4 regions of the Priestia sp. VA7 genome follow, and region 3 is predicted to be linked to each of the others. Evidence: predicted binding sites of a transcription regulator. Region 3 holds the regulator's gene; each other region holds the start of a gene.
What was found. The regulator Rex, encoded in region 3, represses fermentation and respiration genes when NADH is low (regulators of the CRP and FNR family bind a similar motif). The targets are predictions, from matches to a motif close to TTGTGAAATATTTCACAA.
Positions count from the first base shown of each region.

Region 1: a site for Rex is predicted at 4,005-4,022, ahead of AC0C45_RS23630 (cytochrome ubiquinol oxidase subunit I). Genes of this name have one in related genera too.
Region 2: a site for Rex is predicted at 4,845-4,862, ahead of AC0C45_RS17040 (DUF1641 domain-containing protein). Genes of this name have one in related genera too.
Region 4: a site for Rex is predicted at 1,024-1,041, ahead of nirB (nitrite reductase large subunit NirB). Genes of this name have one in related genera too.

Region 1 is NZ_JBVQPN010000005.1:304,283-311,856, forward strand. It holds gene cydD (thiol reductant ABC exporter subunit CydD) at 1-1,516, opposite strand, end outside; gene cydB (cytochrome d ubiquinol oxidase subunit II) at 1,516-2,532, opposite strand; gene AC0C45_RS23630 (cytochrome ubiquinol oxidase subunit I) at 2,519-3,925, opposite strand; gene AC0C45_RS23635 (threonine/serine exporter family protein) at 4,228-4,683, opposite strand; gene AC0C45_RS23640 (threonine/serine exporter family protein) at 4,698-5,459, opposite strand; gene AC0C45_RS23645 (LacI family DNA-binding transcriptional regulator) at 5,604-6,614, opposite strand; gene AC0C45_RS23650 (alpha/beta hydrolase) at 6,710-7,486, opposite strand.
Region 2 is NZ_JBVQPN010000003.1:823,465-831,038, forward strand. It holds gene AC0C45_RS17020 (zinc-binding metallopeptidase family protein) at 1-142, shown strand, start outside; gene AC0C45_RS17025 (NAD-dependent malic enzyme) at 384-2,087, shown strand; gene AC0C45_RS17030 (AEC family transporter) at 2,100-3,056, shown strand; gene AC0C45_RS17035 (NAD(P)/FAD-dependent oxidoreductase) at 3,102-4,280, opposite strand; gene AC0C45_RS17040 (DUF1641 domain-containing protein) at 4,314-4,766, opposite strand; gene AC0C45_RS17045 (hypothetical protein) at 5,196-5,612, shown strand; gene AC0C45_RS17050 (ammonium transporter) at 5,609-6,892, shown strand; gene AC0C45_RS17055 (IDEAL domain-containing protein) at 7,026-7,223, shown strand; gene AC0C45_RS17060 (hypothetical protein) at 7,437-7,574, shown strand, end outside.
Region 3 is NZ_JBVQPN010000020.1:4,168-11,741, forward strand. It holds gene AC0C45_RS29315 (ABC-F family ATP-binding cassette domain-containing protein) at 1-1,350, opposite strand, end outside; gene AC0C45_RS29320 (redox-sensing transcriptional repressor Rex) at 1,809-2,447, shown strand; gene tatA (twin-arginine translocase TatA/TatE family subunit) at 2,501-2,686, shown strand; gene tatC (twin-arginine translocase subunit TatC) at 2,702-3,457, shown strand; gene AC0C45_RS29335 (YdiK family protein) at 3,483-3,710, opposite strand; gene AC0C45_RS29340 (CPBP family intramembrane glutamic endopeptidase) at 3,707-4,435, opposite strand; gene groES (co-chaperone GroES) at 4,735-5,019, shown strand; gene groL (chaperonin GroEL) at 5,087-6,718, shown strand; gene AC0C45_RS29355 (AAA family ATPase) at 6,877-7,574, shown strand, end outside.
Region 4 is NZ_JBVQPN010000002.1:542,714-550,287, forward strand. It holds gene AC0C45_RS09270 (SGNH/GDSL hydrolase family protein) at 1-660, shown strand, start outside; gene nirB (nitrite reductase large subunit NirB) at 1,266-3,680, shown strand; gene nirD (nitrite reductase small subunit NirD) at 3,699-4,025, shown strand; gene cobA (uroporphyrinogen-III C-methyltransferase) at 4,098-4,868, shown strand; gene AC0C45_RS09290 (formate/nitrite transporter family protein) at 4,893-5,729, shown strand; gene AC0C45_RS09295 (cyclic-phosphate processing receiver domain-containing protein) at 5,946-6,272, opposite strand; gene AC0C45_RS09300 (carbohydrate kinase family protein) at 6,728-7,574, shown strand, end outside.

The sequences.
Region 1 (7,574 bases), on a different contig from region 3:
CATATTCCGTTTCAATATCAACTTGTGCCGTTGGTTCATCAAGCATAATAATAGGACGGTCGCTTAGAAATGCCCTTGCTAGAGCAATCCTTTGAGCTTGACCGCCGCTAAGCTGTCGTCCCCCATCCCCTATCATTTCATTTTCCTTCTTAGGCATCTGTTGAACCGTTGATAAAAGTCCTGCTTTCGTTAAAGCATCTTCATAATCATATGAGCCGCCTCTGTCTTGATAAAATTCAATATTTTCTTTTACTGTTCCATTAAAAATAAATGGGTGCTGTGGGATATACGTAATCTGCTTTTGCCAAGCATCTGAGCGTAAATCAATTGGTACGCCGTTTACTTCAGCAGAGCCTTCTGTAGATTGTACAAAGCCGCTTAGTATATCAATAAGCGTCGATTTTCCAGCTCCGCTTTTTCCGATGATTCCAATTTTCTTCATTCCTTTAACATGCAGTGACACATCTTCAAGAGAAGGTGGATGCTCTTCGTCATATTTTACAGTGATATGCCTTAATTGAAGTTCACTGTTTTCAGTCCAACTAGGAACATCTTCTTTTTTAGCCGGCGATTTTTCAGCCTGCTTCACAATCTTAAGTAATGCATCTCCGGATTCTTTTCCGTCTAATGTTGCATGGTAATCATTTCCGACTTCTCGTATCGGCAGGAAATATTCAGGCGCCAGCAATAAAATCATAAGTGCAGGCTCTAATGTCATAGACCCGTTTACGAGCCGCAAACCAAGCATAACAGCCACGATGGCTACAGATAACATCGTAAAGAAATCTAAAGCAAACGTAGATAAAAAAGCAATTCGGAGCGTTCCCATTGTCGCTTTTCGATAACGGTCACTGACTCTTTCAATCGTTTCAGCATGCTCCTTACTTTTCCCGAGAAATGTTAAAGTTTCTAACCCTCGAAGCGAATCTACAAAGTGGTTGGACAACACGTGATATGTCTCCCATTGGCTATCTATTTTTTTTTGTGCAGCTAGTCCGAGCAAAATCATAAATAAAATTAAAATTGGCATGGTCACAAGTAAAATAATGCCTGAAAGCCGATCATGGTACCAAACGAAAGCAAGCACCAGCCAAGGTGTTACGCTAATGGCAGCCAGTTTAGGCAAAAACAGCTCGAGATAAGCACGAAGCTTCTGTAGGCCTGTGGTGATGAGCGTCACCAAGTTTCCTGTTCCTTCATCTTTGGTAAAACGCGGTCCTAATGAAAAAATGCTTTGCATGACTATCAAACGAAGTTCCTGAGTCGTTTTGACTCCAAATTGATATGCTGTTTTTTTTACTATAAAACCTACGATCTGACGAATCATAAAGGCAGACAAAAACAATCCGATTGCTTTTGTCTGCGAAGTTAAACTTTCACCATGAAAAAGAGCGGTAACTACTTCGGCGAGCCACTTAGCTTGAAAAATAATGGCTACACTTTGAATAGTAATAAGCCCTATTAACATGGCAAGAACCATTTTTATTCCGTTGTAAACCATTAAATTTCTACCCATTAATACTCCATATGCTCCTTATGATCTACACGTTTTCTGAAAACGTAGTAGCTCCAAATTTGATAACCTAACACAAAAGGCAGTAATGCAATAGCAGCGTAAGACATAATTTTTAAGGAATAATTCCCTGATGCTGCATTATGAATCGTTAAACTATAGCTTTGATTGATTGAACTAACCAAAACGGTTGGAAACAATCCTGCAAATATAGAGGAGATTGATAAAATTAAAATTAAGCCAGACATAGCAAATGCCCATCCGTCTTTTTTACGTGTAAGGAAAAATCCTGCTAGTAAATACACGAAAATACCGATGAAAAATGTATATAGCATCAAGCGGCTATGATTACTGAATAAATCCGTTTCAAAAAACGTCATGCCTGAAAAGATAAGAAGTAATAAAGCATTTATAGGCAAAAGCTTCATAGCGACCTTCCGTGAACGATCTCTAATATCGTCCATCGTCCGGATCGTGGCAAAAATAAGTCCGTGCCATAAGCAAAGCATTGTTAACGTAACGCCGCCTGTGATGGTATATAGATTAACAATATCCAAAAAGCCGGCATTCATTTGCATGTTGCGCTCAACAGGCAGTCCTTTCATTAGCGCTGAAAATAAGATACCAAAAATGAGCGGTGGAAAAAGACTTCCAAAGAAGATAACCCAATCCCATGCATTTTTCCACGCTTGTTTTTCAACTTTCCCTCGAAATTCAAATGCTACACCGCGTCCGATAAGGGAAAGCAAAAGAAGAACAAAAAGAACATATGACCCGCTTAATAGCGTTGCATACCAGTTTGGAAAAGCGGCAAACATAGCACCGATTGCTGAAATTAGCCAAACTTCATTTGCATCCCAAAAAGGACCGATTGTATTAATAAAAGCTCGTCGCTCTAAGTCGTTTCTTCCTAAAAAACGAGACACCATTCCAATCCCAAAATCAAAGCCTTCTAAAAAGATAAAACCAACAAAAAGAATGGATACTAGTAAATACCAGAATTCATTAAGAGAAAACATTGTATCCCTCCTTTGTAAATGGATCAGTTGATACTACTTTTGTATGTGCTTCGTGATCATGATCTGGACCTTTTTTAATTTCTTTAACGAACAAGAACACCATAATCACAGCTAAAATTAAATAAAAGAACGAAAACGAGATAATAGAAAACAGCAATTCACCTGCTGTTACACCAGGAGACACGGCATCTTCCGTTTTCATATAGCCAAATACAACCCAAGGCTGACGGCCAATCTCTGTCATAATCCAACCTGCTGAGCTTCCCAGGAACGGAAAGGCAATGGCAATCGTCATAATACGTAAAAATAGTTTGCTTTCTTGAAGTTTTTTACGAGAAAGCAAGTACGTGCCCCAAATGCCTAATGCACATAATACGCCACCTAGACCAGCCATAATGCGGAAACTCCAAAATGTTGTTCGAACGGGTGGAATATAATTTCCTGCTCCATATTTCGCCGTATACCGCTCCTGCAGCTCGTTCATCCCAGGAACGGAACCTGAAAATTTCCCGTATGATAAGAAGCTTAATAAATAAGGTATTTTGATTTCCCCCGTATTTTTCTTTTCATCGGGGTGAATATTTGCTGTCACCGTCCAAGCGCCTGGACTTCCGCTGTTTTCCCATAATCCTTCACTTGCGGCCATTTTCATCGGCTGTGTTTTAACTAAGTATCCAGCCTGTTCATGACCAGATAATGCAATTCCTACACCTGAAACTAACCCTACAATAATGGCAACTTGAAATGATTTTTTGGCAAAAGCCAAATGTTTTTTCTTCAAGAGCATAATGGCACTGACACCCGTGATAAAAAAGGCGCCTGTTGCAAACGAACCTAAAATGGTATGAGGGAATTCAACCCACAGCTGGCCGTTTGTTAGCAATTTAAAGAAGTCATTCATTTCTAAACGGCCATTATTCAGCTCCATTCCAACCGGATGCTGCATAAAAGAATTAGCCGTTAAAATAAAGAACGCCGAAAAAATAGTACCTAGACTAACAAGCCAAATACATAGACAGTGCAGCCATTTAGGTAAACGATCCCACCCGAAAATCCACAGTCCAAGGAAAGTGGACTCCATAAAAAACGCGAGCAGTGCTTCAATAGCAAGCGGCGCACCGAATACATCTCCTACAAACCTTGAGTACTCTGACCAGTTCATGCCAAACTGAAATTCTTGTAAAATACCTGTTACGACTCCGACAGCAAAGTTAATCAGGAATAAGTGCCCCCAAAACTTTGCCATTTTTTTATACTGTTCATCTTTTTTTACTACGTACATCGTTTCCATGATCGCTACTAAAAAGACAAGACCGATAGATAGCGGTACAAAGATAAAATGAAACAGCGTCGTTGATGCAAATTGAATACGTGATAGTATAACTGTATCCATCTTCTTTCTCCTTTCATATATAAGAACATTCATCATTTCCATAGATACTTTGCTCATTTCTGAGCATCTTTTACTTACATTGTGAAACATTGAGCATAATAATTCGAGAGATATGCTCAATGTTTCACATACATATGTAATATCTCTCTTTCTATTTACATAGTATAGTCTATTTTTTTAGCTGTGCACGTGCATTTTTTGAACGTTTTTAGACTAAAACGTGACTTTCTTGTGACAAAAAAGTGAAGGATCTCTTTATTTTTTTTCATAAAAAAAGCACGCTCTGATTTGAGCTTGCTTCTCTATGGTCGATATTTTGCTTTGGCATTTAATTTAGACTGACGAATGATTTGGTTGATGACTTCAGAAAACACAATACCAATGGCAATTGAACCTGAGATCATAAAGGCTTTTGCTGCAAGACTAATCGCTTCATTATAGTTATTTTCTACAAAGTTACGCATGGCATCGTATGCTGTTCCTCCCGGAACTAGCGGAATAATACCTGCTACGGTGAAAATAATGATCGGCGTTCGATAAATTTTCGCGTAAATTTGACTAATAATAGCAATAAAGAAGGCCGATGCAACTGTGCTTGGAATTTCATCTACGCCATAGAACGTTAGCAAATAGTAAATGAGCCAGCCAATCATTCCGACAAAGCCACTTTTTAATAATGATTCACGTGGAACATTAAAGATGATCCCAAATGCTGCTGAAGCAATAAAACTTGTAATTATTTGCTCTACGATATGCATATGATGCCTCCCTTCTATAGAAGTGTAAATACAATGGCAATACCTGCACCGATAGCGAATGCCGTCAGAAACGCTTCTGCTCCTTTTGATAATCCAGACAGTAAATGTCCCGCCATTAAATCTCGCACTGCATTGGTAATGGATAAGCCAGGAACGAGTGGCATAACGGACCCAATAATAATTTTATCAATTTGCGTGCCTACTCCTGAAGCGACTAAAAGAGCTGATAAAAGTCCAATAACTAACGAAGCGGTAAACTCAGCAAAAAAGCGAATCGGAATAAGACGGTGGAAATACACCACGGTTAAAAATCCGAGACCTCCTGAAAACATAGCTGGAATAAAGTCCGTCCATAAACCTTGAAACATGATTAAAAAGCATCCGCTAGAAATGGATGCAGCTGCAAGTTGAACCCATAGTGGAAAAGCTACGTTTGTTGCTTCAATTTCTTGTAGCATTTCATACGCTTCCTCCAAGGAGATGTTTCCTTGACTGATTGTTCTTGAGACGCTATTTACCATGGTTACTTTTTTTAAATCTGTCGTTCGTTCGGAAATACGAATTAACTTCGTTTTCGTCGGTTCTTTCGTTTCAAGTGAAAACATAATCCCTGTTGGCGTCACATAGCTGTGGGATTTTTTTATACCGTAAGACGCTGCAATCCGCATCATTGTGTCTTCTACTCGATACGTTTCTGCCCCGCTTTCTAACATAATTTTACCTGCTAGTAAGCTAACGTCCATAATTTCATATTTATCTAATTTTTGTTGTGTCATCAAATCGCTCCAAACATATTAAAGCTTGGTTTTTTCCCCTACAGCATACAGTGTATAAGAAAGAGGGAAGTGGACGCAATGGTTAATGTAAAAAAGTGTGGACTTTTTGTCTCACACTTTCAAGAATAGTATATACATTCCTTATCAATTCATACGTTTTGTGGTCTCGCGCTCTACTAATATAGGTGCCATTTTATACTGGATCTGATCTATTTCTTGCTGATCCTGAATTTGCTGAAGTAAGAGGTTTACTGCTTTTTCAGCCATTTTTTCCATCGGTTGACGGATAGTTGTTAGTGGAGGATGCGCTTCACTAGCTTCAGTAATATCATCAAACCCTATAACAGACAAATCTGATGGAACGTGAAGCCCATTTTGCCACGCACAGTGTATCACTTTCAGAGCGATGTAATCCGTAGCACAAATAAGCGCAGTTGGAGGCTCTGGATGATGAGCTAGCTCATTTATAAACTGATATAGTTCATCTGAGTTATTCATATCTTCTTTCACAAACTTTGCGTTTGCTGACGGTACATACTGATAAAAAAGAGACAGACGGTGCTCGACTCCGCTTACAGCTTTTCCAACGAACCCTATATTCTTATGACCAAGGTCCGTTAAGTGAGCAACAGCTAATTGCATTCCCACCGCATCATCTACATGTACAATCGGCCAAAGTGCAGAAGAGGCGTCTCCTGTAAGAGAAACGTAAGGCGTTTGATATTGTTTTAATACATCTACAAACGGATGCTGAGCAGCTACATAGTCTAATAAAATGACCCCATCAAACCAATGGTTCATCATAACATTTAATTGACGCTCAGCCGTTGTTTCTTCGTAATCCGTGTGTCCAATAAGAACGTCCATCCCTCGACTTTGGACTTGTTGCTGTACCTTTTTTAATAGTTCAATTAGAAACGGATCTTTTAAATCTCTAATTAATATCCCGATAATCCCTGTTTTTTGGGCCCGAAGAGCTGCCGCAAATGGATTCGTCTGATACCCCAAATGAGCTGCTGCTTTTAGCACTTTTTGTTTAGTTGTTTCACTAATTTTAATTTTACCTTCTTTATTATTGAAGATTCTTGATACCGTAGCTAATGAAACACCCGCTTCTTTTGCTACTTCTGTGATCGTGACTTTTTTTCTCCCCATTCGTACCGACTCCCATTTCCTTTTAGTCTATCGACCAAGTAAACATTTTTCTTTATTATACTACTAGAAGCCGGCACCACTGAAAACTACCTTCCCTACTTTTCGCTAAACAGCCACTTTAACACATCTTGAATTTTTTGATCCCAATATGCCCAGTCGTGACTTCCTTTTCCTTCTTCATATGTAAAACAAATAGGCTCTTGCTTACAACGCTCGGAAAAACGTTTATTTTCCTGATATAAAAAATCTTCCGTTCCACAGCATTGATAAATACGCGGAGTCACTTCTCCATAGCGCCGGCGATTTTCAAGCAGCCAGAAAAGATCATCCTCAGGTCTAATAACAGGGGGCATGCCAAAAATCAAAGGATAATCTAAGAACTGAACTTCTCCTCGCCCTCCAAGCCCTTCAACGTCCATCACTCCTGATAAACTGGCAGCTGCAGAAAATTGATGTGGTTTGCGAAACGCCCATTTTAAGGCGCCGTACCCTCCCATAGAAAGGCCAGCCACAAAATTATCTTCTCTTTTTTCCGATAACGGAAAGAATGATCTAGCCAAGTGAGGAAGTTCTTCTGTTACAAACGTCCAATACTTCTTTCCATAAGCCATATCTCTATAAAAGCTGCGATCTACATTTGGCATTACAACTGCAAGTCCTAATTCTGATGCGTAGCGTTCAATCGAAGTTCTTCTCATCCATATCGTATGATCATCAGAAAGGCCGTGTAATAAATAGAGCGTAGGGTGTTTCTCACTTCTTGTATTGGTTTGTAAACCAATTTGAGATTTTGTTTGCTGCGGTATCATAACGTTCATTGAAGTACTTATTTGCAATACTTCTGAAAAAAAATCACATTGCATAAACGCCATATTTCTCTTCCCCCTATTTTTTCTTCCCTATTGGTTGATAACAAAACGTACATAATTCATATAAAAGTTGAAAAATAGTTTGATTATT
Region 2 (7,574 bases), on a different contig from region 3:
AGAAAATCAAGAGCTGATTAGTCAAGCCAAACAAGAGCTGGAGGATAGACTAGAAGGGGAAAGCTATGAATGTCTTGTGCCTTCACATATACAGCCACCTAATTACTCAGAAAGTGAGCAGGAAAACTATAGCGTGGTATAAAAAACGAGGCGGAAAAAACGTATTTTCGTGTAAGGAAGATCTGAACGATGAATCGTTCGGATTTTTTATTGTTAGGTTGAACGTTGTTAGGTCTCATTTATCCCGTTTGTCGTCTTTAGATTGGATTGATGTAGTTATGGCTCAATCTCTTTTTTGTTTTCATTAAAAATAAATGGTTAAAAATATATCTCTTTGCTGACCCTAACCCTATCTAATTGTTTAGGAAAAGAGGTAAAAAAACATGAGAGCATATAAAATAGAAAAAGGTGGGTCAATTTCAACTTCACTAAAAGGAAAATCAGTTTTATCCACTTCTTATTTAAATAAAGGTTCTGCTTTTACTGAAGAAGAGAGAGAAGAGCTTCATCTGCAGGGACTTCTTCCTCCAACGGTTTTAACGTTAGAAGAACAGGCAAAAAGAGCATATGAGCAGTTCAAAAAAGCGCCGAATGATCTTCAAAAAAATAATTCGTTAAATGATCTGCATAATCGGAACGTTGTCTTATTTTATCGTTTATTAAGCGATCATTTAAGTGAAATGCTTCCCATTATTTATACGCCTACTGTAGGTCAATCCATTCAAGAATACAGCCATGAATACCATCGACCTGACGGACTATATTTATCCGTAAATGAAGCGGATCGGTTAAGTGAGGCGATTGAAAACTTAGGACTCGACGGCGAAGATATTGATTTGCTCGTTGTAACGGATTCAGAAAGTATTCTCGGCATTGGGGACTGGGGTGTAGGAGGGATAAATATTGCCGTTGGAAAGTTAGCGGTCTACACAGCGGCAGCGGGAATTGATCCAAGCCGCGTACTGCCTGTTGTTCTTGACATGGGGACCAATAACAAAAAGCTTCTTGAAGATCCTTTGTACTTAGGAAATCGTCATGAACGAGTAAAAGGAGAAGACTATAATCGCTTTATTGCTCAATTTGTAAAAGAAATAACGACCAAGTTTCCTAAAGCGCTTCTTCATTGGGAGGATCTTGGGAATATTAACGCGCGTCACATTATGAAAGAATACGGCGATAAAATTTTAACGTTTAATGATGATATTCAAGGAACGGGAGTGATTACTCTTGCAGCCGTTTTAACAGCGGTGCGTATTACAGGAACGCCCCTAAAAGATCAGAGGGTTGTTGTATTTGGACCGGGATCTGCCGGAATCGGGAATGCTGATCGTATTCATAGTGCGATGATGCTTGAAGGGCTATCTGAAGAAGAAGCGTATGATCGTTTTTGGGCATATGATTACAGAGGTCTGTTAACCGAAGATATGGAAGATTTAGCTCCTTTTCAACAGCCGTATGTTCGCCAAAATGAAGAGATTAAAGAATGGGAAAAAGACGATGAAAATAAAATTTCACTGTTGGAGCTTGTCAAGCAAGTGAAGCCGACTATTTTAATTGGAACATCAGGCGCCACGGATGCTTTTACCGAAGAAATTATTAAAGAAATGGCAAAGCATGTAGAGCGTCCGGTGATTATGCCGCTTTCAAACCCAACTAAACTTGCTGAAGCTATTCCAGAAAATATTATAAAATGGACGGAAGGAAAAGCCCTTATTGCAACGGGAAGTCCATTTGAACCCGTTGAATATAACGGGCACACTTATGAAATCGGACAGGCTAATAATGCTTTTGTGTTTCCGGGTCTTGGTTTAGGTGCAATTGTGGTTCGCGCTCAAAAGTTTACTGAATCTATGTTTGCAGAAGCAGCCAATGCAGTAGCGCGTATAGCAGAAACAGACACAAAAGGAGATACGCTTCTTCCCAACATTAAAGATCTTCAAAAAGTATCAAAGGCGGTTGCTGTAGCAGTTGCTGATGCTGCTGTAAAAGATAACGTAGCAACTGTTACCGAGCAAAATGTAACTGAACTTGTAGAAGCAGCGGCATGGCAGCCTGTTTATAAACCGGTTAAGGCAAGAAATGAATGAGGTGAATGATAAATGAGCATAGGTCAAATTTTTCTCATTCTCGCGCCTATCTTTTTTGTCATTTTGCTTGGTTATTTAGCAGGGCACTTTAAAAAATTTGATAAGCAAACGTCTAAGGGGCTCAACACATTAGTAACGAAGTTTGCGCTTCCTGCACACTTATTTGTAGGTGTAACGACAACTCCAAGAAAAACACTCATAGACGAATGGCCGTTTTTAGTAGCGCTGATTTTAGGAATCGTCGGGTTTTACATCATTATATTGCTCGTCGTGAAGTATGCAGGGAAGCATACGTTAACTTCTTCTTCTATGTTTGCCCTAAACTCAGCTCAGCCAACGTTTGCTTTTATGGGCATTCCAGTACTCGGAGGATTGTTCGGTGCAGGCGCCGTAGCGATTCCAATTGCCATAACAGGAATCGTAGTAAACGCGATTTTAGACCCGCTGGCAACGATTTTAGGAACCGTTGGACAACGGGGGCGAAAAGAAGGGGAAGAGAAAACAAGTTTATTCAAAGTAACGGTTCATTCCATTTTGCATGGTTTATCTGAGCCTTTGGCATGTGTACCGTTAATTGGAGTGATTTTAACGCTTTGCGGCTTTCAGTCACCTAAACTTTTACAGGATATGCTTGATCAAATCGGAAGTATCACATCGGGAGCAGCTTTGTTTGCAGTAGGAGTAACGATTGGAATTGGAAAAATTAACTTCAGTAAAGGTGCGCTTGGGATCGCCGTCTTAAAAGTAGCGGTTCAACCCATCGTTATGCTCGGAATTGCAGTATGGATAGGATTATCTTCAGATGAAGTGACAAAAGCTATTTTGCTGGTAGCTTTTCCTGGGTCTGCTGTAGCTGCGATGATTGCTTTGCGGTTTGAAAGCTTGGAAAACGAAACCGCCTCTGCTTTTGTCATTAGTGCTATTTTATCGTTGATTACGCTGCCGCTTCTTATTTCTTGGCTTATGTAAATAAAAAAACGAAAGAGGAGAATTCCTCTTTCGTTTTAAGACGGATTAATAAGCTAATGCAAATAATCCTTTGATATGAGATAAGTAACGAACGTTACTTGCTTCTTTCATAAGTGATGCTGGTAAACCTTTTAATTGCGTTTTGTTTCCGCCGATTGTACCAATTGCATCTTTGCGTCCAAGACTTCCTAGTGTACCAGAGAAGACAGGAACGAATGATTCCATTGCTCCGCCGCGAATAGCTACTGCTAAGTTCACGCCTACAACTTCACCCATTTGCCAAGCTAATTGAGCAGTAGGTGGGTAAGGGCGACCTTCTGGACCCATTACAACCGCTGAGTCACCAGCAAGGAATACATCTTTATGAGATGTAGATTGTAAGAATTCATTTACAAGTGCACGACCGCGGTTTACTTCGATACCTGAGTTAGCAACTACAGAATTACCTTGAACTCCGCCAGTCCATACCATTGTTTTTGTTTCAATTTTGCTGCCGTCTTTAAGTTCAACAGTTGTAGCATCCATTTTTGTTACAGGTGTACCAGTAACAAATGTAACGCCACGTTTTGTTAAGCTTGATTGAGCGCGCTCTACTAATTCAGCAGGGAAGCCTGGAAGAACTGTAGGAGCTGCTTCTACACAGTATAGAGAAATTTCTTTTGGATCAACACCGTGTTTTAGACATAGGCTTGGCATTAAGTCAGCGTATTCACCAACAAGTTCGATACCTGTTAATCCGCCGCCGCCAACTACGATTGTACCGTCAGCTTTATTTTTTGTTTTGCTGTATTCAGCGATACAAGCTTCTACGTGTGCACGTAAACGGTTTGCATCATTTACTGATTTAAGAACGAAGCTGTGCTCTTCTAAACCAGGGATACCGAAGTAAGCAGTTTCACTACCTAAAGCTGTAACAAGGTAGTCGTAGCTTAATTTTGTACCATCTTCAAGAGATACTTCACGTTGATCTGGTGAGATTTCTTTTACCGTTGCAATTTTTAAATCAACGTTGTAGTTTTTAAGTAATTTATCAAGTGGTAAAGCTACCGCTTGTTCAGAAACGCCGCCTACAGCTAGACGGTGTAATTCTGTAATGATTTGGTGAGTAGCAAAACGGTTCACTACTGTAATTTTTGCTTCATCCGCACTTAGGTGTTGGCGAGCTGTCATTGCAGTTAATAAACCACCGTAACCGCCGCCTAAAATTAAAATATGTTTTGACATAGTCGATCCTCCGTCCACACTTTTTAATGAAAATTATTTTTGTTTTTCGTTTGTAATGTCTAAATACGCTTGTGCAAAGCGGAATAGTTTTTGAGCTTGTGGATCTTTAAGCATGCGTAATAAACCGAATAAACCGATTGAATTAGAAGCATTTGCTTCTGCACGATCGTTTGCTTCGATTGCAGTAGCTGCAAGACCTTTTACTGTTCCTTCTACCGGCTCGATAAATTCTTTTACTCCACCAAGTAGATCTTCTTTTAATACGTCGTCAGTTAATAATGATTGCGCAACGTCGTAAGTTTTTGTAAGCACCGTTACCATTTCAGATAATTTTGGTAAATTATCTACAAGAACAGTAAGAGCTTCTTGTACTTCAGGCTTTAACAATTGATCTAACACATCCGCTTGACCTTTGTTAACTGCCGCTTCTGTTTGTACAGCAGCATTTTCCTCTGCAGCTGATTTTTGAATAGTTGATTGAGACATGAAAAGTCCTCCTTTGCTGGATACTGTTGCATATGTAGTTCCTAGTTATCTGCTAGACTTTCAAACTACATTGTGAAGTTGTGAAATCTTGCACATAATTCTATTTTAATTTTAATACGAGATAAAATCAACTCATTTCGTTGAAAAAATAAGTGAAGAACCTCGTAACCCTTTGTTTAATAAAAGTTTATAAGAAATAAAGTGAATAATTGCCTAGGTAAATAAAATTAAAATAGGGAACTAACATGATTCCTCTTCCTACGATAAAACAAATAACGTCATATTTCAACACATACGGACTTAATATTCTATAAGTATTAAAAAGATAGGGCGCATTTACTATTTAAAGAGTTTTCAAAAAATTACATTGACTTACTATAGTGTTCTACATATAATCAGAATATAACATCTTATGTAAGGAGATATAACATGGTTATAGTGGATGAACTTTATCATAATGTGGTCATTACATTGCCTCAATTAAAATTAATTGAATTTATAATGAAGTTAAAAGAAGCTAAAGCACAAGAAATAGAAGATATAAAAGCGAAAATTAGTAAATACGAAGAGAAGAAACGTGCTGAAGAAGCTTGGTATCAATCACTATCGCCGTTTCGTAAATTTTTTACCGGGCGTCCTTTAAGTCAGCATCAAGCGGTCGAGTATATGGTATACGTAAAGGAACGCTTTAAAAAAATTGATCACCTTAAAGCACAAATGCGAGAACTTCATGAAGTTCTTGAAATAATAAAAGCGGAAAATGAAGAAACAAGTGAAATTACACTTTCGCCTGCTATTGTACAAGAAATAAAACGATTAAAAAGCAGTGGAGGCGTTGGGATATGAGTGTTAATGAACTAAGTTTAGGGATAAATACAACGTGGGTCGTGTTAACAGCGGCGATGATTTTGTTAATGGAAGGCGGCTTTGCCTTGCTAGAGGCAGGTTTTGTCCGCTACAAAAATAGTGTGAATATTATTATGAAAGTATTCGCTGATATTACAATAGGAACGCTTTGTTTCTATTTAATTGGTTTTGGATTAATGTACGGAGATGATTTAGGCGGAGTTGTCGGTAAAAGCGGTTTTGCGCTATCAGGTAATTTATCGCACCTTGACTTTCCAATTGGGCTTGAAACGTTTTGGTTGTTTCAATGTGCATTTGTTATTGCGGTCATTTCTATCGTTTCTGGAGCAGTGGCAGAACGAATTAATTTCCGTGCATACCTTTTATATGCGATTTTGATGACTACATTTATCTATCCTATAGCCGGCCACTGGATCTGGGGAGGCGGATGGATTAGTAAGTTAGGGATGCTTGATTTTGCCGGTTCGGCAGTTATCCATGCTCTTGGTGGTTTTTCAGCTTTAGCAGCTGCAATAATGATTGGACCGAGAAAAGGGAAGTTCACGAAAAATGGAATTAGTTCTGTTTCTCTTCCCAGCAATTTGCCGCTTGCATCAGTGGGTGCTTTTTTATTATGGTTTGGATGGTTCGGGTTTAACGCAGGAAGTACGCTAAGTGCCACTGACGTTAGAATTGGTCACATTGCTATTGTCACAATGTTATCAGCAGCAGCAGGCGGAGCAGCTACTTTATTTTATACTTTATTTCGCTACAACCGTTCAGATGCACCTTCTGTAATAAATGGATCGCTTGCTGGACTGGTTGGCATTACGGCCGGGTGCGCTTTTGTTAACACACCATCTGCTATTTTTATTGGAGCTGTATCTGGCTTATTAATGATGGCAGCTACAAACTGGCTCGAAGCACGTCAAATCGACGATCCTGTAGGAGCTTTTCCTGTACACGCTGCTTCGGGAATATGGGGCACGTTGGCTGTAGGTTTGTTTTCTACAGACGGCGGTGTGTTTACAGGAGGAGGCTGGACGTTACTTGGAGTTCAACTTCTTGGGTTAATCGCTCTATGCGCTTGGGGATTTATTACGACGTGGATAGGGTTAAAGGTTATTTCCTTGGTGGTTCCGCTTCGATCTACGGAAGAAGAAGAAGAAGTGGGCTTAGATATCAGCTACCACGGTATCATGGCAGCTCATCAAGCTCCTGAATTTATTGAATATGAAAATTACTATGCGGAAGTAAAAGAAAAAGCCTCAGATTCGTAATAAAAGGCCGCGCTTTATAACAAAAGGGCGGCCTTTTTATGTAAAAAAAATAGATTTAAAATACTTGGTTTAAATAATTGAAAAGTCAGAATATTTGTGTTATATTATAAAAAAGCCAAGGAGTTGATTTCTTATGAAAAAGAATTTACTTAATTCACCGCAAAAATCCAACGGAAAGGTGCTTGATGCATTATTCGCTGAGATGATTTTAGACAAGGCGATTGCAGAATTTCGTAAAGCACAGCTAAAAGAAGAAATCGACCGCACGCTATTGATGAAAAATAAAGAAGAGTTTTTAAAACTCTCATCAGAACTTAAACAAATTTCTTAATTACTTACTATACTTCACACACCATCTATTTTTAGGTGGTGTGTTTTATTTTTGAGACCTACTAAAAGGGATTAATTAGTAATAATTATGAATATATTCCTATTTAAAACTTTATTTACATTAATTGTATTGACCTCTTTTGTGGATTTTTTTAACATAAATAAGAATTAAAGAGGAGGGGTTTGGCTGAGACATCTATTATTAGTAGATAGCTTGATTGCGGGTATTGTTTGCATTGTGTTAGGAATTTTATTTAGAGCTCATAAAACAAGCAAATTTTTGTATGGCATAGGGATTGTGTTTGGTCTTATTTTTGTCATCGGGACGGTCACTCATTCTCCATCTAATACA
Region 3 (7,574 bases):
GCTAAGCGTCGAAACGATTTTCAGTACATCATCACCTGAAAACAGAAAATTTCCAAGCACTGTACGAATTTCTTTTTCAGGTTTGGATGGGTAGTCATCCCAAAGCTCATTTAAAACGGTTTTATTAGAAGTTAAATTAGCTTGCTCTTGGTCGTAATAACCAGCCATTACGTTTGAGCCAAAAGAAATGGTTCCAGTCTTGAAGCTTAGTTTATCCACAATACCTTTTAATAACGTAGATTTCCCAACTCCATTAGGGCCAACCAATGCAAGGCTTTCACCTTTTTTAATCCGAAGGTTTGCCTCTTGAACGACGTATTTGTGTTCATCATATCCGATAGACACGTTTTCGAGATTTAAGACTTCATTTCCGCTTTGACGCTCAATTTCAAACGAAAAACTAGCTGATTTTTCGCCTTCGTTAGGTCGATTTATTAACTCCATTCGATCGAGCTGTTTCCGTCTGCTTTGCGCACGTTTTGTAGTCGATGCGCGGGCGATATTTCGCTGAATAAAATCATTCAGTTTTGCGACTTCATCTTGCTGCTTTTCGTACTGACGCAACTCTTTTTCATATCGCTCTGCTTTTTGTACAAGGTATTTAGAGTAGTTGCCCGTGTACTTGACCGTTGTTTTTTTTGTGACTTCATACACTTGATTTACGACTTTATCAAGGAAGTAACGATCGTGTGAAACAATTAAAATAGCTCCTTCATACCCTTGCAGAAACTGTTCCAGCCATGCTAAAGTTTCAATATCTAAGTGGTTGGTAGGCTCATCCAGAATAAGCAAGTCTGGCTTTGTTAAAAGCAGTTTTGCAAGAGCCAAGCGCGTTTTTTGTCCACCGCTCAAGGAGGAAATAGGGGTGCTATAGTCAAAGTTTGAAAAACGGAAACCGTGAAGAATAGATCGTGTATCCGCTTCATATTGATAGCCGCCTAAATCTTTGAACGTTACTTGAAGCTGATCGTACTCTTTGGTTAGTTTTTCGTATTGAACTGAATCATTAAAAATGTCTGGATCGCCCATCTTCGTTTCAAGCGTACGTAATTCTTTTTCCATCTTCTTTAATGGAGCAAAGACCGTCATCATTTCTTCCCATATGGAGAGTGTTGACTCAAGAACTGTATCTTGTCCCATATAATCAATGGAAACACCTTTAGGTTTAATAATTTCTCCGCTGTCATAAGAAAGCTGCTCAGCAATAATTTTTAATAAAGTTGATTTACCAGCACCGTTTCGTCCCACTAGGGCAATGCGGTCTTTTGATTGTACTTCTAACTTTATATTCGATAAAATGGGTTCTGCCCCATAGTATTTTGTAATACCGTTCAATTGTAGAATAATCATTTTTTCACCTCTAGTAGTATATCCATAGTGTATTTTAACATATTTTCAACTACAAGTTCTTCCTACAAGCGTTTGTAATTTGTAGAGGGACAAGGACAAATGATGAAGCGAATGTTTTGATTCATGAAATAAAATGATTTTACCTGCACATTTTATACAGGATACTATGTTAAAATAAGAGATAAGTGCATCTCTGAACTTATATATGATGGATGTAGAAAACCCGTCATGACTAACAAACGGATCCTTTGAAGGGCTAATTGCTTCGTTCTAACTACCGACTTTAAGTAGTGCTGGATAGCCAAAAGGAGTCGGGGTATGAAGCGGAGTATATATAAAACAAGAGAAAAGAGAGAGAATTGGAAGCGCTACCTCGGAGCGGTTGAGGCTTTGTGAAAGGTAATGCAATATGACTTGAAAATGTTAGTAATGACATACATGAACTGAGGGGGTACAACGTGAACACTGAACAATTAAAAATACCACAAGCAACGGCTAAACGATTGCCGCTTTATTATCGTTTTTTAAAAAACTTGCATGCTTCTGGTAAACAGCGTGTTTCGTCAGCGGAGTTAAGTGAGGCAGTGAAAGTTGATTCTGCTACTATTCGTCGGGATTTTTCTTACTTTGGAGCATTAGGGAAAAAGGGATACGGCTACAATGTAAATTATTTACTTACATTTTTCCGTAAAACGTTAGACCAAGATGAAGTAACGAAAGTAGCACTGATTGGCGTAGGGAATCTGGGAACGGCCTTTTTAAATTATAATTTTATTAAAAATAATAACACCAAAATTGAGTGCGCTTTTGATGTGATAGAAGATAAAGTCGGTACAAAAGTAGGCGACGTGCCGGTTTATCACCTTGACCAATTGGAAGATTATATGAGTGATGATATCTCAGTGGCGATTTTAACCGTTCCTGCCACTGTGGCTCAGCAAATTACCGATCGTTTAGTGAATTGCGGAATTAAAGGGATTTTAAACTTCACTCCTGCACGCTTAAACGTACCGGATGAGATTCGACTGCATCATATTGATCTGGCTGTAGAATTACAGTCGCTTGTCTACTTTTTGAAAAATTATCCTGTTGAATAAGATGGACTGTGTTACGATTTCCTTAAGTCTAAATTAATAAGGAGAGTGGAAATATGGGGATTGGAGCAGGTAGTTGGATTATTATTGCGATTGTAGCACTGCTTATTTTTGGACCGAAACGGTTACCGGAGCTAGGAAGATCAGTCGGGCAAACGCTTAGAGAGTTTAAGCATGCCGCTAGCGGTGCATCAGAAGATCGTGAAAAAGATAAACAGCGTCAAGTAGATGACAAAGAGTAAAAGGGTGATCATAGTATGACCGAACAAGAAATGTCAATATATGATCATATAGGAGAGCTGCGAAAACGCATTTTAATTGTTTTATTTTTCTTTGTCATTGCCACAATTGGCGGCTTTTTTATAGCGGATAAGGTTATTGTCTATTTACAGCATGCTGATGAGGCAAAAAATTTAACGATGAATGCATTTAGGCTAACAGATCCAGTTAAGATTTATATGCAGTTTGCTGTTATTATCGGCTGTGTACTTGCAGCTCCTGTTGCACTGTATCAACTTTGGGCATTTGTTAGTCCTGGTTTATATGAAAAAGAGCGTAAGGTAACGCTTGGATATATTCCTGTTTCCATTTTTCTCTTTATCGGCGGTGTCTCTTTTTCTTATTTTGTGTTGTTTCCATTTGTCGTCGATTTTATGACGCGGGTTTCCGATGAGCTGAATGTAAACCAAGTGATTGGCATTAATGAATACTTTTCTTTTTTAATGCAGCTCACACTGCCTTTTGGCCTGTTGTTTCAGCTTCCTGTCGTCGTCATGTTTTTGACGCGATTAGGAATTATAACGCCTATGTTTTTATCTCAAATTCGAAAGTATGCCTATTTCGTACTGCTAGTTATTGCCGCACTGATTACACCACCGGAATTGCTCTCGCACATGATGGTGACAGTGCCGCTCTTAATTTTGTATGAAATCAGCATCATTATTTCCCGCATTTCGTATCGCAAAGTGTTAAAGGCAAGGGCAGAGCAAGAAAGAGAAGATGTTAGTATGTAAAAAAACCACTGAAACAGTGGTTTTTTTATTTAGATGAATCATCTTGATTTTTATATTGCTGCTGCAACTTTTTAATTTTATAGTGCAAGATAAAAATGCGAACCGCAAATCTGAAATCGAATGCGGCTACGAGTGCAAATAAGATCGTAGGGAAGTTCCACACGGTTTCCTGAGCATTTTGAATAGCCAGGTAGGTGAATAAAATCCCCATAATAATATAAATAAACCCTCGTGTTAAAGGGATATTCTTCATAAAAACATGCCTCCAAAAATAAACTGCATTTGTTCTGCTTGCTTTTGCATTTCTATAATTTTATCTGCAAAAATAGTTTGAGATAAAATAACGATTGTATTCATCAACACGTGAGCAATAATGGGTACAATAATTAGTTTTGTTCTTGCATAAAGGAATGCAAATACAAATCCCATGGCTGTATACACGAGCAAATGTTTAAAATCCCAGTGTACGGCAGCGAAAATAAGGGAACTAATAAATGCAGAGATAAAAAAATTATATCGTTTGTGAAGAGAACCGAAAATAATCTTTCGAAAAATAATCTCTTCTAGAATTGGTCCAATAACAGACGTAACGACAATAAGGAACGGCGTTGCTTTAACAAGATTAACAATGTTTTGTGTATTTTCAGATACTTGGGTAATGCCAAGAGCGTGCTCAATCATCCCTGCTACAGCTTGACCAGCCATAGCCAGGAACACCCCAAGGACTGACCAGACCACAGTTACCGTTGTTCCCGCATGTTCTATACGCATGGACATGTCACGGCGCAGCAGCAGTAAGACAATAAGTAAACCAAGGATAAAGCTAATGATGGTCCAATAAGTCAAAAGCATGACAGTCGCTGTTCGAACTGGATATTGATCAAACATTCCTGTTAATTTTAACAGCGGTATACCAACAACTCCTGAAAACTGCATAAGGATGTAGGTGAGGATAACATACCAATAACGTTTTTCCAATCTTCTATACTCCTTTAAAAGGTTTTTATGTATATATGTCGAAGAAGTACTGTGAAGTCAGTAATTTCTTCTTGCTCGTATTGTAACATACATATTATTGAACAGAGAAAAGAATGCTTTATTTCTCAAAATCGTCGAAATCTAAGACTATTATATGTAGTTTTCGTAAATTTTAAATTTTTTTTGTTTAATACTTGCAAAAAAAACCCACTTTGTTTTAATATAATAATTGTGTTAGCACTCGTTGAGCTTGAGTGCTAATAAAAATGCAAACATATTATTTGAGGAGGTTGTTTCACTTGTTAAAGCCATTAGGTGATCGCGTAGTGATTGAACTTGTAAAATCTGAGGAAAAAACAGCAAGCGGTATCGTGTTACCGGACAGTGCAAAAGAAAAACCACAAGAGGGTAAAATTGTTGCTGTTGGTACAGGCCGAGTATTAGAAAGCGGTGAGCGTGTAGCTTTAGAAGTAGCTGCGGGCGATCGTATCATCTTCTCAAAATATGCGGGTACTGAAGTGAAATACGAAGGTACTGAATACTTAATTTTACGCGAAAGCGATATTTTAGCTGTAATCGGCTAATTTTAACCACAAACTTATCATACGTAAAAAATAGATTATTAAGAAAATCTTGAGGAGGTCAAAGAACATGGCAAAAGACATTAAATTTAGCGAAGAAGCACGTCGCGCAATGCTACGTGGTGTAGACACATTGGCAAATGCTGTAAAAGTAACGCTTGGACCAAAAGGTCGTAACGTTGTATTAGAAAAGAAATTCGGTTCACCGCTTATTACAAATGACGGTGTAACAATTGCAAAAGAAATCGAATTAGAAGACGCATTTGAAAATATGGGTGCTAAATTAGTAGCCGAAGTTGCTAGCAAAACAAACGACGTCGCTGGTGACGGTACAACTACTGCAACAGTTTTAGCGCAAGCAATGATCAGAGAAGGTCTTAAAAACGTAACGGCTGGTGCTAACCCAATGGGTATCCGTAAAGGTATGGAAAAAGCAGTAGCTGTAGCGGTTGAAGAACTAAAAGCAATCTCTAAACCAATTCAAGGTAAAGATTCAATTGCTCAAGTAGCGGCTATCTCAGCAGCTGACGAAGAAGTAGGTCAATTAATTGCTGAAGCAATGGAGCGCGTTGGTAACGACGGCGTTATCACACTTGAAGAATCAAAAGGTTTCACAACTGAATTAGAAGTGGTAGAAGGTATGCAGTTTGACCGTGGATATGCATCTCCTTACATGGTAACTGATTCAGATAAAATGGAAGCTGTATTAGATGATCCATACATCTTAATCACAGACAAAAAAATCGGTAACATTCAAGAAATCTTACCGGTATTAGAGCAAGTTGTTCAACAAGGCAAGCCCCTATTAATCATCGCTGAAGACGTAGAAGGCGAAGCTTTAGCAACATTAGTTGTGAACAAACTTCGTGGTACATTCACAGCTGTAGCTGTTAAAGCTCCTGGTTTCGGTGATCGTCGTAAAGCAATGCTACAAGACGTTGCGATCTTAACAGGCGGAGAAGTAATCACTGAAGAGCTTGGTCTCGACCTAAAAACAGCAAGCATTGATCAATTAGGTCGCGCTTCTAAAATTGTTGTAACAAAAGAAAATACAACGGTTGTAAACGGTGCAGGAAACGCAGAAGACATCCTAGCACGCGTAAACCAAATCAAAGCTCAGCTTGAAGAAACAACTTCAGAGTTTGACCGTGAAAAATTACAAGAGCGCTTAGCAAAACTTGCTGGTGGCGTAGCTGTAATTAAAGTGGGTGCGGCAACTGAAACTGAGTTAAAAGAACGTAAATTACGTATTGAAGATGCATTAAACTCTACGCGTGCTGCGGTTGAAGAAGGTATCGTAGCTGGTGGTGGTACTGCATTAGTAAATATCTATAATAAAGTAGCAAGCATCGAAGCTGACGGTGACACTGCTACAGGTATCAACATCGTATTACGTGCGATTGAAGAGCCTGTACGTCAAATCGCTCACAACGCTGGTTTAGAAGGATCAGTAATCGTTGAGCGTCTAAAAGGCGAAGCAGTTGGAACTGGATTTAATGCTGCAACTGGCGAGTGGGTAAACATGCTAGACACTGGTATCGTTGACCCAACAAAAGTAACGCGTTCAGCTCTTCAAAATGCTTCTTCTGTAGCGGCTATGTTCTTAACAACTGAAGCAGTTGTTGCTGACAAGCCAGAAGAAGGCGGAGCACCTGCAATGCCTGACATGGGCGGCATGGGTGGAATGGGCGGCATGATGTAATCACTGCCCTCTCTGAAAAAGCGACCAAGTACTCACTTGGTCGCTTTTTTGCGTGCATTAATATTTTCAGATTTTTTTAAAATTTGTTAAAATAGTACTATGTTTATTGAAAAACATACTAAACTCAAGACTTAACTGATTTTTAAGGGGGAGCTTTATTGATTCAGCTGGATCATATTAATAATAAATTAAACCAAGTATTAGAAAACATCGATCACATTGTGATTGGAAAGCGTCAGGTATCTACGTTGAGTTTGGTTGCTTTGCTTGCAGAGGGGCATATTTTGCTTGAAGATGTGCCGGGTGTGGGGAAAACGATGCTCGTGAAGGCACTGGCCAAATCAATTGATGCAGAATTTAAACGAATTCAATTCACGCCTGATTTGCTTCCATCCGACGTAACAGGCGTTTCTATCTACAGTCCGAAAGAAATGGAATTTCATTTTCGTCCAGGTCCTATCATGAGCCATATTGTACTCGCTGATGAGATTAACAGGACTTCTCCTAAAACACAATCGGCGCTTTTAGAAGCAATGGCTGAGCATCATGTAACAACCGATGGTATCACCCGGGAAATTCCAGCGCCTTTTTTTGTGATGGCTACTCAAAATCCTGTTGATTTTGATGGGACCTATCATTTGCCGGAAGCGCAGCTGGATCGTTTTTTATTCAAATTAAGCATGGGATATCCTACGCAAGAAGAGGAGCTTCAAATTTTAAATGGCGTATCCACCCAGATCAATCTTGAAGATGTCAAACCCGTCATGAGCATTCCAGAATTAGTACAGGCTCAAAAAGCTGTAAGCAGTATTTATGTAGATGATGCGATCAAGCACTATATCATTGAAATCATTCG
Region 4 (7,574 bases), on a different contig from region 3:
ACGGAAGCGCAGGCAAGTGAAGTGAAGTCCGCTGTTGTACATAAAGAAAAACAGTTTTCCGATGTATCTGCTTATACAAAAAATCTTCCGGACTTTATCACAAAGCAAATAGAGTCATCTATTGCAAATAAAAAACCTCTGACTCTTGTAATTGCCACATCCGCAAAGGAAGCAGGGTGGCCACAGCAGTTAAAAAAAGAGCTAGCAGCTACATATGGAAGTGATGTATTTACGGTTAAAACCCTTTCATATGGTAACGGGACAACTGATGAGCTGTTATCCTCACATATTGCTGATCAAATTGATCAACTTCAGCCAAACATTATTCTGTTTGAAGCACCTCTTAAAAATGACTATCAGCACCTTACGCTAGATGAGACGCTTGAAAATACAGACAAGCTGATTCATCAGCTTAAAGACTTGAAAAAAACCCTTATGATTCAGCCTTCACAGCCGTACATTTCACAAACGGAGTCCTATGAAGAAGGGGTAGAAGCGATCAGGGGAGTATCTGAAGCAAACTGGGTATATTATATGAATCACTCGCTCATTTGGCCGTTTCATTTAGGCGAGTATATAAATAAAGACAGCGGTAATTTAACGAAAAAAGGAAATGAAGTGTGGGGAGAGTACGTTGTGAATTGGTTTACGGGAAAATAAAAAGACAAGCCCTATTTGAAAAGGAATAGGGCTTGTTTTTTATAATTTTATTAGATTATGACTTTTCCTCGTTTTATAGTAGTAGCTTTTTGTATCTCTACACTTATAAAGCTTAAAGCCAAAGATTTCTAAAGGAGTCCAAAGTTTTTTAATGTTTACGAGTGGCATTTTAATTCTCCGTTCCGTTCTTTATAAAGTTCTGTATATTCATTATAAAGAATATGAGATTAATAGTAAATAATATAAAGAACGGTTTATTTAAAAAATTCTTTATAAAGAACTTTAGAGTTTTTATTTTTGGCTTATCAACATTCAGGAGTGATTTTTATCATAGCTCCGGTTATTTATTCTGCTAAATTAATGTTGTGAAAAACATCACAAAATAAAATGCAAAGGATGATCTCAATTAAGACGTAATGAGACTACTTATTTTTTTGCTTGCTGTTAAAGTAATGGAATCGCATACATAACATAACTATGTTAGATAACCTAACACATAAGTTGAACGATTCAGAAAATTCATATATCTTGAATATATCTTTAAAGATGCATAGAAAATATATCTTTGAAACAAGCAGGTATAGACGCCAGGGGAGGAATGGAAGATGCAAAAAAAGAAACTCGTATTGATTGGAAATGGAATGGCTGGAGTTCGAGCGATTGAAGAAGTATTGAAGGTTTCAAACGAAGCGTTTGAAATTACGATTTTCGGAAGCGAGCCTCATCCGAACTATAATCGTATTTTACTATCAAAAGTGCTGCAAGGAGATACGAATGTTGAAGACATTACGCTAAACGATTGGAACTGGTATCAAGAAAACAATATTACATTATATACGGGCGAAACGGTTACTAGTATCGATTCAGTGAAAAAAGAAGTAGCGACAAACAGCGGCAGAGTAGAATCGTATGATGAGTTGATTTTAGCAACGGGGTCTCTTCCTTTTATTCTTCCGATTCCAGGGTCTGATAAAAAAGGAGTTACGGCTTTTCGAGATATAAAAGACACGGATGAAATGCTGCAGGCATCTCAGCAGTATAAAAAAGCAGCGGTTATTGGAGGCGGACTGCTTGGATTAGAAGCGGCGCGCGGACTGTTAAATCTAGGAATGGACGTATCTGTGATTCATTTAGCTCCGTATTTAATGGAACGTCAGCTTGATCCAACAGCGGGCAAATTGCTTCAAAACGAATTAGAAAAACAAGGCATGAAGTTTTTGCTTGAAAAACAAACGGCAGAAATCGTCGGAGATGAGCGAGTTGAAGGTCTCTCTTTTAAAGACGGTACGTTTTTAGAAGCTGATTTAGTCGTGATGGCCGTTGGAATTAAGCCAAATGTTCAGCTTGCAAAAGGAGCGGGACTTAACGTAAACCGAGGAATTGTTGTAAATGACTATATGCAAACGGATATCCCAAACATCTACGCGGTTGGAGAATGTGCAGAGCATAGAGGAATGGTATACGGACTGGTGGCACCTTTGTATGAGCAAGGAAAAGCATTAGCAAAAGCGATTTGCGGGGCAGAAAAAGTGCCTTATGAAGGATCAGTTTTATCCACGCAGCTAAAAGTATCAGGTGTTGAAGTGTTTTCGGCAGGAGACTTTACAGAAGATGAAGAGAAAAAAGCGATCAAAGTGTTCGATGAACAAGACGGCATTTATAAAAAGCTTGTTTTGCGAGGCAATCAAATCGTAGGAGCCGTTCTTTTTGGAGACAGCAGCGACGGAAATCGACTGTTTTCAATGATACAAAAGCAAGAAGATGTATCCGATGTCGCAAAAGTGTCAATTTTACAGCCATCTGGCGGTAACGCGGGTGAAAGCTTAGTAGCAAGCATGAGCGCTGATGATATTATTTGCGGCTGTAACGGCGTAACAAAAGGTACGATTGTGGAAGCTATCCAAAAACAAGGATGCTCATCGGTTGATGAAATCAAAGCTTGTACAAGTGCCTCTCGCTCTTGCGGAGGATGTAAACCGCTTGTAGCGGAAGTGCTTCAGCATACTCTTGGCGCTGACTTTGACGCAGCGGCTCAAAAAGAAGCGATTTGTGGCTGTACGACTCTGTCACGAGATGAAGTTGTCGAAGAAATCAAAGCAAAAGGTCTTTCGCATACGCGTGAAGTTATGAATGTACTTGGCTGGAACAATGAAGAAGGCTGTTCGAAATGCCGTCCGGCGCTGAATTATTATTTAGGTATGGTGAATCCAACGGGATACATTGATGAACGCGAATCACGATTTGTGAATGAACGCATGCACGCAAATATTCAAAAAGACGGCACGTATTCTGTTGTTCCTCGCATGTACGGAGGCGTCACAAATGCAGAAGATTTACGAAAAATTGCAGATGTTGTTGATAAATATGAAATTCCGCTCGTAAAAGTGACGGGTGGTCAGCGTCTTGACTTGTTTGGTGTTAAAAAAGAAGATTTGCCTAGCGTATGGGAAGAGTTAGATATGCCTTCCGGCTACGCGTACGGCAAGTCGCTGCGAACGGTGAAAACATGCGTCGGCGAACAGTTTTGCCGCTTTGGCACGCAGGATTCAATGGGCGTTGGAATTGCGCTTGAGAAAAAATTTGAAGGACTATGGACGCCTCATAAAGTGAAAATGGCTGTATCTGCTTGTCCGAGAAGCTGTGCTGAGTCAGGTATTAAAGATATTGGCTTTATTGGAATTGACGGCGGTTGGGAAATTTACGTGGGCGGAAATGGAGGTACGCATCTTCGCGGCGGAGATTTATTGTATAAAGTAAAAACAGATGAAGAATTGATGGACATTACAGGAGCGTATTTGCAGTATTACCGAGAAACGGCTAATTACTTAGAGCGTACGTCTGCATGGATTGAGCGCATGGGACTTTCGCACATTCAATCAGTGCTTGATGACGCCCAGACGAGAAGAGAGCTGAATATGCGTATGGACGAAGCGTTATCTACGTACCGTGATCCTTGGAAAGAAATCGTCGAAAGCAAAAAGACGAAAAAAGAGCTGTTCGAAACAGTTGTCACATCATAATGCTGGGGGGAAATAAAGATGGTGAATAAAAACATTACAAAAGTATGCGTGGGGTCTATTCATGATTTTCCGGTAAGCCTGGGTAAAACAGTAAAAGTAAACGGAAAAGAAGTTGCGGTGTTTAAGCTATCAAGCGGAAAAATACGAGCAATTGAAAATCGCTGTCCGCATAAAGGCGGGGTGCTAAGTGAAGGAATCGTGAGCGGCGACTCGGTGTTCTGTCCGATGCACGACTGGAAAATTTGCCTGCATGACGGTAACGTACAAGAGCCAGACAGTGGCTGTGTAGACACGTACGAAGCGTCTGTTGAAGGAGATTTGCTGTATCTTTTAATTGAAGAATAAGTAACGAGGCGCGTTGATTTTCAACGCGCCACAAAAATTCAAGGGGACATACTCAAAGGAGCGAAGCAGAAGATGAGACAAGGAAAAGTGTACATTGTAGGAGCCGGACCAGGAGATCCAGATTTGCTAACGATAAAAGCAGCAAAATGTTTAGAAAAAGCAGACGTTATTTTATATGACCGACTAGTGAACCCTGTTCTTCTTCAGTATGCAAAAGAAGGAGCCGAACTCGTCTACTGCGGGAAAAAGCCTGGTGATCACTGCGTTTCTCAAGATGATATTCATGATTTGCTTGTATGCTACGCAAGAAAAGGAAACACCGTCGTGCGGTTAAAAGGCGGAGATCCGTTTATTTTCGGAAGAGGCGGGGAAGAAGCAGAAGTGCTCGTTCAAAACGGAATTTCGTTTGAAGTCGTTCCGGGTATTACAGCGGGCATCGCGGCACCTGCTTATGCTGGAATTCCTGTGACGCATCGTGAGCTGAGCCGTTCATTTGCCGTTGTGACGGGACACTGTTTAAGCGGCAAGCCGGAAAGTATTCGCTGGGAGCATTTAGCAAAAGGAGTTGATACGCTTGCGATTTATATGGGCGTTAAAAACTTGCCGTATATTTGCCGTCAGCTTTTAGACGCGGGAAAAAGCGCGGATACGCCGGTCGCTCTTATTGAACAAGGCACGACGGTTTATCAGCGCACGGTTACAGGCACGCTTGGCACAATCGTAGACACGGCTGCGGAGCAGCAAGTCAGCAACCCCGCGATGATTGTGATTGGTGAAGTGGTGAAGCAAGCTTCTGCTCTTTCTTGGTTTTTGGAAAAAACAGAAGAAAAAGTATGCGTCTAAGATGAATAAAAGGAGGAAACGCTTTTGCTTAAGAATTCACTGCAGTCAATGAATGAGTTAGCCCGTGAAAAAACGAAGCTTGTGAATGATCATTTGCCGAGTTATTTGCTGTTAGCTGTGCTAGCGGGTGCTTACGTAGGACTTGGCGTTATATTAGCTCTATCGGTAGGAGCGCCTTTAGCTTCTGCTTCTTTACCGGTCGTTTCTCTTGTGATGGGATTATCTTTTGCTGTTGCTCTCCTGCTTGTCGTATTTGCAGGAGCTGAATTGTTTACGGGAAATCATATGGTTTATACAGTCAGTACGCTATCGGGAGTCACCACATGGAAAGATACGGTCAAAAACTGGACGTGGTGTTTTATCGGAAATGCGATAGGAGCGTTTGGGCTTTGTTTGTTAATTACCGGAACTGGTTTGTTTAAAGGAATTGAACCGAACCATTTACTTATGACGCTGGCAGCTAAAAAAATGAATTTGCCGGTCAGTGAATTATTTTTTCGCGGCATTCTTTGCAACTGGCTTGTTTGTCTTGCGATTTGGACGGCTGCGCGCACTAAAAGCGATGCGGCAAAGATCATGCTCATTTTTTGGATGCTGTTTGCATTTGTTGCATCAGGATACGAGCACAGCGTGGCAAATATGACGTTTCTTGGCCTAGCTTTATTGCTTCCGCATCCTGATGCGATTTTGGCTGCTGGACTATTTCATAATTTAATTCCTGTTACGCTCGGAAACATCGTAGGGGGAGGATTGTTTGTAGGAAGCATTTACTGGTTCGTGAACGCTAGGCAGCTAAAAGAAGTTAAAAAACAGCCGGCTGCTCTCTCAGCTGACTTGGATTCTGCTAAACTGTCTAAATAGCAAAAAACCGCTCTTTATACCATATAGCCTGCTTTTTAAAGCTATCATCACGGTATTTTAGAGCGGTTTTCTTCTATATAATATAAACTGCTTAAAGCGTATTCACATCTATACGTATCGAACAAGCAGTATCGTTCTTCATTTTATAGAAACAGGGAGTCTGTGAGAATTGAATCGGACAGATTCTGTTGAAATGAATGTGTGAGGGTGCAGATATCATCGAAGAGGCAGAGGGCATCTTAGAATTTTAATGTTGTTTGGCATTTTATGCTCTTTTTGAGCTTCCTTAAAGCAGTTGTACATTGCTTTGCTGCCTAAATGATTAGCGGAGTGAATCGTAATTCGATCGGCATATAAATGATGCTTTACCATAAAATGCACGAGCATTAATCCATTCCGTGTCTTGCTGAGTAAATCGTGATCGAGTGACAAATGTTCAACATCGAATGACCTTAACAGATCAATACATTCGTCAATCGTTTCGGCTAAAACATGACCGTCAGGGCACTTGCGATAGTCGTCTAGAAAAACATTGATTTTCATGACTGATTCTCCCTTCCTTGCCTTGTATTTAGTGTAACATACATAATGTCATATACCTACCTAAGTCTATTCGACACATTTTCCTGCATTCCTTCTTAAATAGGGGTAAAAACACGAATTTTTATCATTATTTGCATATTCATGGCGAATAAACAGGAAATAAGGAAAGAGATGTCGAACGAAAAATGAATAGATAAACAGTTTAAACTGGAAATTAACTTTTTTTATTCTGTGATCTTTATTTAAGAACGTCATTTAAATCCCAGATTTGACAAGGGATGGAAGGGGGCTAACCCATAAAAGATTGTGAGAAAAAAACGATAATTTACGATTTTTTTAAAAAAAATTGGAAATTTCTCTTTACGAAAAAGATGTTTGGGACGTATAATTTGATTTAAGGATTTTTTGGAACATAGTATGACAATATGACAAAAAAGAAAAGTAAGGTGAATAGAATGGGTAAGTTATTTAGTATCGGTGAAGTATTAATTGATATGATTCCAGCTCAAAAAGGTCTTCAATTGAAAGAAGTGGAATCGTTTACGCGTGTGCCAGGCGGAGCGCCGGCAAACGTTGCAGCAGTTGTTTCTACATACGGTAATGAGTCAGCGCTTATTACAAAAGTTGGGGAAGATGCGTTTGGAGACTTTCTAGTAGATACGCTTCGTGAAGTAGGAGTAGGTACTGATATGGTCTATCGTACGGAAGAAGCAAATACAGCTTTAGCCTTCGTTTCTCTGCGCGAAGACGGAGAAAGAGATTTCAGCTTCTATCGTAATCCTTCAGCAGATTTATTGCTAACTGAAGACGAAATTAACCCAGATTGGTTTGCAAGCAACGATGTTCTTCACTTCTGTTCGGTTGATTTAGTTGAAAGTCCTATGAAATACGCTCATATGAAAGCGATTAAAAGCATGAAAGAAAAAGGCGGCGTTATCAGCTTTGATCCAAATGTACGTCTTCCGCTTTGGAAAGACCATGAGCTATGCCGTCAAACAATTTTAGAATTTATCCCACAAGCGCACATTGTCAAAATTTCAGACGACGAGCTATCGTTTATCACAGGAATTGAAGATGAACAGCAAGCGATTCAGTCTCTATTTACAGGTGACGTTCAAGTAGTGGTGTTCACAAAAGGTGCAGAAGGTGCAACGCTTTATACAAAACAAGCAGTCTATGAATCAAACGGTTACAAAGTAGCAGTTGTTGATACAACAGGTGCAGGAGATGCATTTATTGGCGGATTCCTTTATCAGCTATTAAGCCGCGATGTGTCACAAGAAAACTTAACGGCTATTCTTG